2 regions of the Brachybacterium sp. sponge genome follow, and region 1 is predicted to be linked to the other one. Evidence: predicted binding sites of a transcription regulator. Region 1 holds the regulator's gene; the other holds the start of a gene.
The links. The regulator HrcA, encoded in region 1, represses chaperone genes, less so after heat shock. The targets are predictions, from matches to a motif close to TTNGCACTCGNNNNNNNCGAGTGCNAA.
Positions count from the first base shown of each region.

Region 2: the regulator HrcA is predicted to act here: its motif matches at 5,804-5,830, upstream of groES (co-chaperone GroES).

Region 1 is NZ_LRMP01000004.1:111,037-117,932, forward strand. Features, by position in the region: gene hemW (radical SAM family heme chaperone HemW) at 1-319, shown strand, start outside; gene A4A78_RS15005 (iron chaperone) at 346-636, shown strand; gene A4A78_RS15010 (DUF4870 domain-containing protein) at 855-1,778, opposite strand; gene A4A78_RS15015 (DUF3097 domain-containing protein) at 1,982-2,878, opposite strand; gene hrcA (heat-inducible transcriptional repressor HrcA) at 3,022-4,023, shown strand; gene dnaJ (molecular chaperone DnaJ) at 4,096-5,214, shown strand; gene A4A78_RS15030 (16S rRNA (uracil(1498)-N(3))-methyltransferase) at 5,228-6,016, shown strand; gene A4A78_RS15035 (glycosyltransferase family 1 protein) at 6,087-6,896, shown strand, end outside.
Region 2 is NZ_LRMP01000002.1:462,469-469,364, reverse strand. Features, by position in the region: gene A4A78_RS10140 (hypothetical protein) at 149-847, opposite strand; gene betT (choline BCCT transporter BetT) at 1,036-3,435, opposite strand; gene groL (chaperonin GroEL) at 3,807-5,396, opposite strand; gene groES (co-chaperone GroES) at 5,400-5,696, opposite strand; gene A4A78_RS10120 (hypothetical protein) at 5,877-6,896, opposite strand, start outside.

The sequences.
Region 1 (6,896 bases):
CCGCCACCGCGACGGCCTGCGCTCCTGGAACGTGAAGCATCCCAGCCGCTACGCGCGCATGCTCGCCTCGGGCGAACTGCCCGTCGCGGACCGCGAGCAGGTCGCCGCCGAGGACCGGCTCGTCGAGCGCATCATGCTCGAGCTGCGGATCGCCGACGGCCTCGCCGTCGACGTCGTGCCCGAGCAGAACCGCTCGATGCTCGAGGTGCACCGCGATCGGGGCCACCTCGATCCCGACGCCCTCGCCGCAGGCCGCGCGGTCCTCACCAGGGAAGGGCGTCTGCTCGCCGACGCGGTGATCCGCGACCTCGTGCCCTGAGACCCGTCGGCCGCGGAACGATCTCGATGACCGAGCCCGTCGAGTCCGAGGCGACCGAGGCGATCGATGGGGGCAGCCCCGCCTTCGTCCACCCCCGCGGCACGATCCTGCTCGTCATCAGCGCCCACAAGGCGCACGCGAACTTCACCGTCACCCCGAGCGCGAAGGAGGCCTTCGCCGCGGAGCTCGAGGGGCTCGAGACCGGCAAGGGCAGCGTGAAGCTCCCCTACGACGCGCCGGTCCTCGAGGATCTGCTGCGCCGCATGGCCCGTCACCGTCTGGCCGAGTTCGAGCAGGACGGCGTGAACTGGATGTGACGGGCCGCGGCGCCGTGCGGCAGGACCCGGTGCGCGGTGTCGAGTCCTGGCCCACGGCGTCCGGCCCGGGCGCGCGGTATCCAGTTCCGGCGCGCGGCATCCGGTTGTGGTGCGCGAGGTCGGTCGCCCGCGCCGCGACATGCAGGAGCCCCCGGGAGCGACTCCCGGGGGCTCCAGCGTCCGGCCGTCGGCCGTGACTCAGCTGCTGCGGACGCGGATCACTTCACGAGGCGGATGTTGACGGGGTAGTTCCACCACTCGCCCTGGTTGGCCTTCACCGCGCCGATGATGGCGAAGATGATGTGCACCAGCGCCGGGACGCCGATGAGGGCGAAGAGCACGGAGCCGAAGCCGAGGGTGATGATCGTGATGATCCCGAAGACGATGCCCAGCACGATCTCCGCGATCAGCGTCGCGATCGCCGCGTTCAGCGCCTCCGCCGCGTTGTAGCGGACGAAGCGGTTGCGGTCCTTGTAGACCAGGAAGATGATCAGCGGGCCGAGCCAGCCGAGGAAGCCGGCGCCGATCACGTAGCCGACGATCGCCGAGAGCTGCGCGAACATCGCCCACAGCTTCGTGTCGGACTCGGTGGTGGGCTGGCCGATCAGCGGGCCGTCGAAGACGCCCTTGACGTGGGCGGGGGCCTGGTCGGGGTTCATGGTTCCTCCGGCTGAGGTCTGTCCGTGGGCGGCGTAGGGAGCGTGCTGCTGGGCGTGCGGAGCATGGTGCTGCCCGTACGGCTGCTGGGCGTGGGCCTGTTGCGCGGAGGGCTGGGACGGCGAGGGCGCCCCGTAGGGGGAGGCCGGCGCTGCGGCCGGAGCGGCCGAGCTCGCGGACTGCCCGTAGGGATCCGCCTGCTGAGCGGAGCCCGGCTGCGCGTAGGGGTCCTGCTGCGCGAAGGGATCATGCTGCGCGGCGGGGGCCGGCTGCGCGCTGGGAGCGGACTGCGCGAACGGATCGTAGGGATGCTCTGACGGGTCCGAGGTCGCGCTGCCCTGCTCCTGCGGCGCGGGGGCGGCAGGGGTGTCGATGTCGAGGTGGTCCGAGGCCGGGCGCGCGGCAGGCTGCTCGGGCAGCGAGTCGGAGGCGGGGGTGCCGGGCTCGGTGCCGTACGGGTCGTGCGGATGCGGAGTCTGGCTCATGGGATCCTTCTTCGTCTCGGTCGGCGCGGGGGCCGTCGTCTCGGGTGACGGGTTCACCCTAACGAGCCGGAGACCCCGCGGTCAGCGCGGCGGTCCGCCGCATCCGCTGGGGGATATCCCCCTGGTGGACTCCCGAGAGTCGCCGTCGGCCGCGCCGAGAGGCGCATCGACGGCTCGCCTCCCCATCCCGTGCCGCGGCTCGGTCAGCCCTGGTCGACGGTGACGAAGTCGATGAGCTCCTCGATGCGCCCCGAGAGCGTCGGCTCGACATCGGCGTAGGAGCGGACCGTGGAGAGGATCCGCTTCCAGCCCAGGCCGATGTCGGCCTTGTCCTCGTGGGGCCAGCCGAGCGCGGCGAGGGAGCCGACCTTGATGTCCGTCCCCCTGGGGATGTGCGGCCACTCCTTCAGCCCCACTCGCGCGGGCTTCACGGCCTGCCACACGTCGACATACGGGTGGCCGAGCACGGTGACGTTCCCGCGGGCGCCCGGCAGGGCCATCACCTCGGCCGCGATGCGGGACTCCTTCGACCCCTTCACCAGGTGGTCCACCAGGATCCCGAGCCGGCGGCCGGGGGAGGGGCCGAACTCGCGCACGCGCTCTGCGAGGTTGTCGGCGCCCTCGAGCTGCTCGACGACGATGCCCTCGATCCGCAGGTCGTGGCCCCACACCTTCTGCACCAGCTCCGCGTCATGGGTGCCCTCGACCCAGATCCGCGACGCACGTGCGGTGCGCGCCTTCGCCCCCTCGACATACACCGAGCCGGAGGCGGAGCGCTTGCGGACCGGCGCCTTCTGCGCCGCCTGCGGGCGGGTGAGAACGACGGGCTGCCCGTCGATCATGAAGCCCGGCCCGAGCGGGAAGGTGCGGCGTCGGCCGCGGCCGTCCTCCAGCTCGACGATCAGCTCCCCGGCCGTCTTCTCCACGCGCGTGATCGCGCCGGTGAAGCCGGTCGAGGCCTCCTCGACGACGAGGTCGCGCTGCGCGGGGACCTCGCGGCCGACGGGGCGGCGGCGGTGATGGGCGGGCGGACCGGAGGAGAGCACATCGGCGCCGTACCGGTCGGGGAAGCGAGCAGGCGGGGTGGACACGGCGGACACTGTAGTCCCGTGGCGAACGCCTCCCTGCGAAGCACGCCGCGTACGCGTACGATTGGCACTTGGCATGGGAGAGTGCCAATGTCCAGGGAGACCCGGGCGCCGGGACGCCCCGGTGCCGGACCGCGCGGCAGGAGGTGCACGACATGGACGACCGCAAGCTCCAGATCCTCGGCGCCATCGTCGAGGACTACGTCTCCACGCGCGAGCCCGTCGGCTCGAAGTCGCTGCTGGAGCGGCACGAGCTCGGCGTCTCCGCGGCGACCGTCCGCAACGACATGTCCGTCCTCGAGGAGGAGGGGCTGATCCACCAGCCCCACACCTCCGCCGGCCGCGTCCCCACCGACAAGGGATATCGCGCCTTCGTCGACCACGTCGCGATGGTCAAGCCCCTCTCCGTCGCCGAGAAGCGAGCGATCCGCACCCTGCTCGAGGACGCGGGGGACGTCGAGGAGCTCCTGGCCCGCACCGTGCGCCTCCTCGCCCAGCTCACCCAGCAGGTCGCGATGGTGCAGTACCCGGCCCGGCGCCAGGCCCGCATCCGCCACGTCGAGCTCGTGAAGGTCGCGGACTCGCTGCTGCTGGTCGTGCTGATCACCGAGTCGGGGCGGGTGGACCAGCGCACCGTCCCCGTCGTCGCCGGTCGCCCCGCCGAGTACTACGCGGCGCTGCGCGACCAGCTCAACCGCGCCGTCGCCGGCCGGGAGGTCACCGACCTCGCCGTGCCGCTGACGGACTACCTCGAGTCCCTGCCCGTCCCTGAGCGGCCCGCCGCCGCGGAGGTGGCCGAGGCGCTCACCGCGCTGGCCGCGACCCGCGCCGAGGACCGCATCATGATGGCGGGCACCGCGAACATCGCCCGCTCCGCCGAGGACTTCGCCCGCGACGTCGAGCCGCTGCTGGACGTCCTCGAGGAGCAGCTGGTGCTGCTGCGCCTGTTCACCGAGATGCACGTCTCCCCGGGGGATGTGCAGGTGCGGATCGGCACCGAGCTCCACGACCGGGCGCTCCACCAGGCCGCGCTCGTCGGCGCGGGCTACGGCGCGGGCTCCCACCTCGCGATCCTCGGCCCCAGCCGCATGGACTACGCGGCCGGGATCTCGACCGTCCAGGCGATCGCCCGCTACGTCTCCCGATTCCTCGAATGACCGCGCCGGCGGGCCTCCGCGCCCGTCGCCGGCCGTCACCGAACTCCGACCCCCTGTGAAGGACCCACGCCTGTGAACGACGACTACTACGAGCTGCTCGGCGTCTCCCGCGACGCCTCGACCGAGGAGATCAAGAAGGCGTACCGCAAGCTCGCCCGCACCCTCCACCCGGACGTCAACCCGGACCCGGAGGCGGCGGAGAAGTTCAAGAAGGTCTCCCAGGCGTACGAGACCCTCTCCCATGCGGACAAGCGTCGCCAGTACGACATGGGAGGCGGCCCGGGCATGGGCGGCTTCCCCGGCGGCGGCGCCGGCTTCGATTTCAACGACATCTTCGACATGTTCGCCGGAGCCTCCGGGATGCGCGGGCGCAACCAGGGCCCCGTCCCGCGCCAGCGCCGCGGCGGCGACGTGCTGCGCCGAGTGAAGATCGAGCTGCGCGACGTCGTCTTCGGCACCGAGCAGGAGGTCACCTTCCGCACCGCCGTGCTGTGCGAGCGCTGCTCCGGCTCCTGCGCCGAGCCGGGCACCAGCCCCACCCGTTGCACCGCCTGCAACGGCTCGGGCCACGTCCAGCGCGTCCAGCAGTCGCTGCTGGGCCAGATGGTCACCATGGCGCCCTGCCCCACCTGCGAGGGCCACGGCGACGTGATCGAGAGCCCCTGCACCGGCTGCTCCGGCCACGGCCGCACCGCCACCGAGCGCACCGTCACCGTGCGCATCCCCTCCGGCGTCGAGAACGGCACCCGCATCCAGCTGCGCGGCGAGGGGGAGACCGGCGAGGCCGGCGGCCCCTCCGGCGACCTCTTCGTGGAGCTGTCCGTCAAGGACCACGAGATGTTCGACCGCTCCGGCGACGACCTCGTCACCACGGTCGCGGTGCCGATGACCACCGCCGCGCTCGGCGCGACGATCCCGCTGGAGACCTTCGACGGGGAGCAGGAGCTCGCCATCCGCCCCGGCGCCCAGCCCGGCGAGGAGATCCTCCTCAAGGGCCTCGGCGTGACCCCGCTGCGCCGCGAGCGCCGCGGCGACATCCGCGTGGTCCTCGACGTGGACGTGCCCACCGCGCTCACCGACGAGGAGCGCGAGCTGCTCGAGCGCTTCGCCGCCCTCCGCGGCGACGAGGCCACCCGCCCCAAGAACCACGGCGGCCCGTTCGCGAAGCTCCGCGAGCGCCTGAACCTCTGAGACGGGAGAGCCAGTGCCCACCACCCCGCCCGGCTTCCTGATCCTCGACGAGGCCCTCGCCGCCGCCCGTGAGGGAGACCAGCTCGAGCTCGCCGGCGACGAAGGCCGCCACGCGGCCAAGGTCGCCCGGATCGGGGTGGGGGAGCAGCTGCTCCTCACCGACGCCCCCGGCCGACAGGTCCTCGCCGAGGTCACCGCCGCCCGCAAGGAGGCGCTCGACCTGCGCCTGCTCGCGGATCCGTCCCCGGCCGTGCAGCGCCTGCCCCGCCTCGCGCTGGTGCAGGCCCTCGCCACCGGCGGCCGCGACGAGCAGGCCGTGGAATCCGCGACCGAGCTCGGCGTCGACCGCATCGTCCCGTGGATCGCGAAGCGCTCCGTCTCCGTGTGGCGCGGGGAGAAGCTCGCCAAGGGCCGCGCGAAGTGGGAGGGCACCGCCCGCGCCGCCGTCAAGCAGTGCCGCCGGCCCGGCATCCCCGCCGTCGACGCCCCGATGACCACGAGCGCGCTGGTCGAGGACCTGCGCGCCCGCGCGGCCGACGGGACTCTCGTGCTCGTCCTGCACGAGCAGGAGTCCGTCGGCGTGATGAGCCTCGCCGAGGAGCTGCGCGGTGCGAGCGAGGCCGGCATCGAGGAGATCGTCGTGGTCGTCGGCCCCGAGGGCGGGATCGACGAGTCCGAGCTGGAGGCGCTGCGCGAGGCCGGTGCCCGGACGGTGCTGCTGGGCCCCGAGGTGCTGCGCTCCTCCACCGCCGGCCCCGCAGCCCTCGCGGTGCTCAGCGCGCTGGTGGGCCGCTGGGGCTGAGCCGTCGGATCCGAGGGGATTCCGGGAAACCGCTTGTGCGCCCGGTGTCTCCCTGCAAGGCTCGTGACCCATGCGAGTCAGCGTCGACGCCTTCGTGGCCAGCCCCGGTTTCGGGGGATTCATCAGCTACATCGGCGGTCTCTGCTCCGCTCTCGCCGCCCGGGACGACGTGGAGCTGGACATCCTCCTGCCCGAGGCGCAGCCGCTCCCGGAGTTCGCCGACCTCCCCGCCTCGGCGAGGATCCACCGGCTCGAGCTCCTCGACGTGGCGGGGGAGCGCCCAGGCGTCACCTGGACCGACCGTGTGCTCCCGGCCGCCCTCGACGAGATCGCGTCCGAGGTGCACCTCGGGCCGGCGTTCATGCTCCCACCCGGGCACGATCGTCCCCAGGCCGTCACCGTCCACGACGACATGTTCGAGCGCTTTCCGCAGTTCTACGGCGCGGAGACCCGTGACTACCTTCGCGAGCAGACCCTGCGGGCGCTCTCGGTCGCCGACGTCGTCCTCGCGGTCTCGGAGTCGACCCGTCGCGACGCGATCGAGCGCTGGAACCCGGAGGCGCCGGTCGCGGTCACCCCGCTCGCGCCGCGGCTCGTGGGTGAGCCCGGATCCCTGCCGCCGGCGGGGGCGCCCTCGTCCTACCTGCTCAACGTCGGCGGCAGCCATCGGCGCAAGCGGCTCGACCACCTGATCGAGGCGTTCTCGAGCCTCGCCCTGGAGCAAGCGATACCGCAGGAGATGCACCTGGTGCTCGTCGGGGTCCGGGACGACGAGCGCGCACGGTCGCTGCAGGCCGCCAGCCCGGTCCGCGAGCGGATCCTGCTCACCGGGCGGATCCCCGACGCGGAGCTGCCGGCCTGGTACCGCCGCTGCGAGCTG
Region 2 (6,896 bases), on a different contig from region 1:
CGTCGGGCGCGGCGGCGGGCGGCGCGGCCGGGCCGGCGCTCCTCCCCCGGCCCGCCCGTCGACCCCGGGCCCGTCGGCCCCGCGCCCGACTGATCCTCCCGTGGCGAGCCTGACGCCGACAGCCCTGACGACGGCGGGCCCTGCGGCGTCACAGCCCCCACACGGCGAAGGTCAGCACGTTGTGGCCGATGTAGAACGCCAGCAGCGCGAGCAGCAGCAGCGTGGGGTGGCGGTCCACGAAGGTCAGCGCCTGCGGGGCCTCGCGCCTCAGCTCGGCGGGGGTGATCGCATCGATGTGCTCGATGCGGATCCCCGCCTCGCGGGCCCGCTGCAGCGCCATCCGCTGAGCCCTCTCGCCGAAGAAGCGGCTCGACACGGCGAGGAGCCGTCGACCCTGGCGGTCCAGCACGTAGACGCCGTCGTAGGCGGTCTCCGGCGGGTCGAGCATCTCCGTGGGACCGGAGCCGCGGGCGATGTCCCGCACCGCGATCACGGAGCCGACCTCGTCCCAGCGGGCCCTGCGCGTGGGACGGAAGAGGCTGCGCAGCTCGAAGCCGTCCTCGTCCAGCTGCAGCCACAGCGTCACCACCCGCAGGGTCATCACGCTCGAGACGACGGCGACCAGCACCCACAGCACCAGCGGGAGGGTGAACAGGGCATCGTGCATGAGCTCCGGATGGCGCCAGAGCCGCTGACCGACGAAGCTGATGATCACGAGGAACTCGAGCACGACGGTGAACACGAGGCCGATGATCAGCGAGCCGATCACCACGGCGGCGGGCGGCCCGTAGGTCCGCGTGGGGAGGTCCCCTCCGGCGGCCGGGGGCAGCGTGTCCGGCGTGCTCATCACCACGGCTCCTCCGACTCTCGTTCCCAGGACGGTCCCGGCGCATCCCGGGCGGGTCCGCTCATCTTAGGACTCGCACCGGACGGGCGAGCGGATTGACCCGAGGAACGGACGTGCCCGTCGGCCCTGGTGGGACCAGGGCCGACGGGCACGTCACGGCAGGGCCGGAGCGGCCGGATCCTCCTCCCTCAGGAGGTCGGGACCGCGCCGTGCGTGGACGGGGTGAGCACGCTCGCCCCGCCGACCTCCGCGGCGTAGCTGAGGTACTGCACGTGGTTCTCGTAGCGGTCCAGCACGTCGTTGATGATCTGCTGGCGGGTGAGCCCGTCGACGTCGTAGCCCTCCGCGCCGGTCTGCGTGAACACCTCCAGGCGCTGGTAGGTGGTGCGCTCCTGCGCCTGGCGGGCGCCGAAGGTCGGCACCGGCGTCGGGACCGGGGCGACGCGGTAGAGGAAGTCGCGCTCCTCCCCCATCCGGATCACGAGCGTGTTGATCGCGATACCGTTCTCCTCGTCGATCTCCTGGGCGATCTCCGCCGCATAGCCCTGCTCGACGAACTCGCGCGAGACGTCCTCGAGGGCCGGGGCGACGGTCTGCGTCGAGAACTGCGCGACCGACCGGACGCTCGGGTAGGAGCGCATGTTCGCCAGGCGCTGGCGCCAGGACTTCTCGGGCGCGTAGCCGCCGTGGGCGGTGACGTCGGAGCGTCGCAGCACGCGGCCCTCGCGGTCGGCGCGCTCCATCCGCAGCGCCTTCGAGAAGCTCGCCATCACCAGGTAGGCGACGACCGTGACGGGCAGCCCGAAGATCAGCGTCGCGTACTCCATCGTGGTCACGCCGCCCGCGGTCAGCATCGCGATGGTCAGCAGCGCGGTCAGCAGCGCCCAGAAGATGCGCAGCCACTTCGCGCCGTCCTGCTCCGGGTCGGGGATGGTGGAGGAGAAGTTGCTCATCACCAGGGCGCCGGAGTTGGCGCTGGTGAGGTAGAACAGCAGCCCGGACAGGGTCGCGAGGCCGATCAGGAAGGCGGCGCCGGGGAACATCTCCAGCAGCGCGTACCAGCCCGCCTCGGGGCTGTCGATCGCCAGCTGCGCGAAGGCGCGGGAGGCCGGGGTGTCCTCGAGCACGACGGACAGGGCGCTGTTGCCGAAGATCGTCACGACCAGCAGGTCGCACAGCACCGGCGCGGTGATCGCGGCGAGCACGAACTCGCGCAGGGTGCGGCCGCGGGAGATGCGGGCCAGGAACATGCCCACGAACGGGCCCCAGGCCAGCCAGAAGGCCCAGAAGAACAGGGTCGCCCCGGCCATCCAGTCCGAGCCCCCGGGCTCGTAGGCCATGGTCTGCAGCGTGCGCTCGGGCAGGGTCGCCACGAAGCGGCCGATGTTCTCGACGATGGCGTTGAGCAGGAAGGAGGTCTTCCCCGTCACGAGGATGTACAGCAGCATCGCGCCGGCGCTCCAGAGGTTCAGCTCGGAGATCAGGCGGATGCCCTTGTCGACGCCGGAGGTGCAGGCGGCGATGGTCATCACGACGGCGACGATCACGAGCGCGATCTGCAGGCCGAGCCCCTGGGGCAGGCCGAACAGCCAGGAGAAGCCGACGTTCAGCAGCACCACGCCGATGCCCATCGAGGTCGCGACGCCGAAGACGGTGCCGACGAGGGCGAAGATGTCGATGACGTTGCCGGCGGCGCCGCGCACGCGCTTGCCCAGCAGCGGGTAGAGCGCGGCCCGGATCGACAGGGGCATCCCCCAGCGGTAGGCGAAGTAGCCCATGGCCATGCCCAGCAGGGAGTACATCGACCAGCCGGCCACGCCGTAGTGGAACATCGTCCAGATCACGGAGTCCTGGAGCGCGGCGGCGGAGCCGGGCTCGGCGTTCGGCGGATCGATGTAGTGGGAGATCGGTCCGGTGACCGAGTAGAAGAGCATGTCGATGCCGACGCCCGCGGCGAAGAGCATCGCGACCCAGGTGAAGAGGTTGTACTCGGGGCGGGAGTGGTCCGGCCCGAGCCGCACGCCGCCCTCCTTGGACAGCGCCACCCACAGCACGAACAGGATCACGAGCGTCACGGTGAGCACGTAGAACCAGCCGAGGTTAGCGGAGATCCAGGTGACGACCTGCAGCATCGTGTCGGCCGCCATCTGCGGGGCGAGGATCGTCCACAGCGAGAAGGCCAGGATGATCGCCGACGAGGTCAGGAACACGACCCAGTTCACGCGCGGGCCGCGGCGGGTCGCGGGCTCGGCGGCGGCCTCCGGCTCGAGCTCCTCGCGCGGCGCGCTCGGCTCGAGCGTCTCGACCTGCTCGCGCCTCTCCCGCTGCTCACGCTCCTCCCGGCGGTACTGGGTGAGGTCCTCCGGCCCCCTGGTGAGGTCCTCCTTCTTCACCGGTGCACGCTTGGCCTCGCGCTCCACCCGCCTCTCGCGACGGGGCTCGGCGCCGAGCTTCCCCCGGGCGATCTCGCCCGCCGCGCGCTCGCCGTCGAGCTGCTGGCGGGGGTTCTGCTCCTGGGAGGGATCTGCGGATCCGGACGTGCCCTCGGGATGGTCCTCGGGCTTCGGCGGCGTGCTCGATTCCTGCATGCGCTCCTCCAAGACGGTTCGGCGACGGTGGGCCGGTACCGGAGGTTCGCACACGACCTCGGGCCGCGCGGCGGCTCCCGAGGCATCCGGGCGGTGTGTGGGTCCACTGTGTCCCACCGGTACCCGGCTCTGTCACGGTAGATGAAAATTGTCTGAACGACAACTTGTCGGCAACCGAGATCGGTCACATCGGGCACGGGGGCGATGCGGGTCGCCGCACGGCAGAGCCGCCGCATCGGGGACGGAGGAGCCGTGGGCCTCCGCGCCGCCGGTGCCCGCACGACGACGGGGCGGGCGGCGCGGGTCTCCCCGCACCGCCCGCCCCGTCGGGTCGGACGCGATCGGCGGACGCCGATCGTCGACTCGGAGGATCAGGCCTCCTCGTCCTCGTCCTTCTTCTCGATGACCAGGGTCTCGGTGGTCAGCACCATGCCCGCGATCGAGGCCGCGTTCCGCAGGGCGGAGCGGGTGACCTTGACCGGGTCGATGATGCCGGCGGAGACCAGGTCGACGTACTCGCCGGTCGCGGCGTTCAGACCGGTGCCGACCTGCGCCTCCTTGACCTTCTCCACGACGACGTAGCCCTCGAGGCCCGCGTTCTCGGAGATCCAGCGCAGCGGCTCGACGACCGCACGGGCCACGGCGCGCACGCCCACGGCCTCGTCACCGGTCAGGCCGAGGTCGTCGACCAGCACGGAGGACGCCTGCACGATGGCGGAGCCGCCGCCGGCGACGATGCCCTCCTCGATGGCAGCGCGGGTCGCGGAGACCGCGTCCTCGATGCGCATCTTCTTCTCCTTGAGCTCCACCTCGGTGTGAGCCCCGACCTTGATCACGGACACTCCGCCGGCCAGCTTCGCGAGGCGCTCCTGGAGCTTCTCGCGATCCCAGTCGGAGTCGGTGTTCTCGATCTCGGCACGGATCTGCGCGACGCGGTCGGCCACGGCCTGGTCGTCGCCGGCCCCGCCCACGATGGTGGTGGAGTCCTTGGTGACGACGACGCGGCCGGCGTGGCCGAGCACGTCGGTGTCGACGGTCTTGAGGTCCAGGCCGAGGTCGGAGGTGATGACCTGGGCGCCGGTGAGCACGGCGATGTCCTGGAGCATGGCCTTGCGGCGGTCGCCGAAGGCGGGCGCCTTGACGGCCGCGCCCTTGAAGGCGCCGCGGATCTTGTTGACGACCAGCGTGGACAGGGCCTCGCCGTCGACGTCCTCGGCGATGATGAACAGCGGCTTGCCGCTCTCCACCACCTTCTCGAGCAGCGGGAGGATGTCGGCCACGGCCGAGATCTTGCCCTGGTGCAGCAGCACCTGCGCGTCCTCGAGGACGACCTCCTGGCGGTCCGCATCGGTGACGAAATGCGGGGAGATGAAGCCCTTGTCGAACTGCATTCCCTCGGTGAAGTCGAGCTCCATCGCGGTGGTGGAGGACTCCTCCACCGTGATGACGCCGTCCTTGCCGACCTTGTCGAAGGCCTCGGCGAGCAGGTCGCCGATCTCGCGGTCCTGGCTCGAGACCGAGGCGACCGAGGCGATCTGGGCCTTGCCGTCGACCGGGGTCGAGATCTCCCCGAGCTTCTCGGAGAGGGCCTCGACGGCCTTCTCGATGCCGCGCTTGAGGGCGGCGGGCGCCGCGCCCGAGGCGACGTTGCGCAGACCCTCGTGCACGATGGCCTGGGCGAGGACGGTGGCGGTGGTGGTGCCGTCGCCGGCCACGTCGTTGGTCTTGGTCGCGACCTCCTTGGTGAGCTGAGCGCCGAGGTTCTCGTAGGGATCCTCGAGCTCGATCTCACGGGCGATGGTCACGCCGTCGTTGGTGATGGTGGGGGCGCCCCACTTCTTGTCGAGGACGACGTTACGGCCCTTGGGCCCGAGCGTCACCTTGACGGTGTTGGCGAGCTTGTCCACGCCCCGCTCGAGCGCACGGCGCGCGTCCTCGTTGTACAGGATCTCCTTGGCCATGGATCAGGCCTCGATGATCGCGAGGATGTCGCGCGCGCCGAGGACCAGGAACTCCTCGTTGCCGTACTTGAGCTCGGTGCCGCCGTACTTGGAGAAGACGACCTTGTCGCCGACCTTGACGTCCATGGGGACGCGCTCGCCCTTGTCGTCGAAGCGACCGGCGCCGACGGCGACGACCTCGCCCTCCTGGGGCTTCTCCTTCGCGGTGTCCGGGATGACCAGGCCGGAGGCGGTGGTCTGCTCCGCCTCGAGCGGCTTGACGACGACGCGGTCCTCGAGGGGCTTGATGGAGACCGACATGCGGCTCACTCCTTCATGAAGAGACTGACTCTGTATGAGTTCGGGGTCGGGGCCCGGGTCCGATCGTCGTCGCGGTGCCGACCGGGACGGGTCCCTCGCGGCAGCTTCTGGCACTCTCGGCCATCGACTGCCAACGGCGCTCACTCTAGGACGACGGCTGGCACTCACGCAAGGCGAGTGCTAGATCTGAGCCGGGTGCCGGCTCGACGCGTCGCGCTGCACGCGTCGCCGCAGGCCACGCGACAGGAGGACGCCGAGGAGAAGGCCGAGAGCCGCGGCCGCGAACACCCCGATGATCAGCGCGATCCCAGGATCCAGCCCGGCGGTGGTCAGCGAGAGGACGCGATCACCGTACGCCTCGCGGTACCACTCGCCGCCCCGCAGGAAGGAGCCCGGGGCCAGCAGCAGTGCACCGAGGCAGCTGAGGATCAGCAGGAGGCCGCCGCACGCTCCCCAGCCGTGGAGCGTGCGGGCCCTGCGCCGAGCGAGCGGACGCTCGTGCACGACGTTCCCTGACTCCGCCAGCTCCGCGACTCCGGAGAGCGCGCCGATCACGATCAGGGACAGCAGCAGCGCCGCCGACGAGACGATCCCGATCCGCGGGATCGCGAGATCCCCGACCCAGTCCGGATCGATGCCCAGCACCCCCACCTGGATCCCGGTCGCGAGGACCACCAGCATGGCCGCGGCCTGGATCGCGATGCGGGTCCTGCCGAACCGGAGCGCGCGGCGACCGAGCTCGCGACGCTCAGACTGCCGCGCCTCCCACTCCGCTCGCCGGGCCCGCGCCTCCCCCTCCGCGACCCGCTGCGCGTCGATCTCCGCGGCGGCGACGGATGCCGCGGGCGCGTCCGGATCACCCCGGCCCGCGCGGTTCTCGGCGAGGAGGCGAGTGAGCAGCGGTGCGAGGACCAGACGGGAGCGCAGGGCCCGGATCGGGATGAGCCGGTCGCGGGTCTCCCGCGGCAGGTCGTCGAGGACGTCGAGGATCCGCCCCACCTCCCCCGGTCGCGGCAGCACCGACTGCACCTCGAGCAGCCCTCCGGGGTCCATCCGGTCCAGCTCCCGGACCGTCTGCTCGAGTCGGGGGATGAGCGTCTCGTATCCCGCCCGCCCCAGCGCGGGCAGGTCCAGTGCGGCGAGCCGGTCCTGCATCGTGCGGAGTTGCTCGGCGGCGACCCGGTGGTCCATGCCGATCAG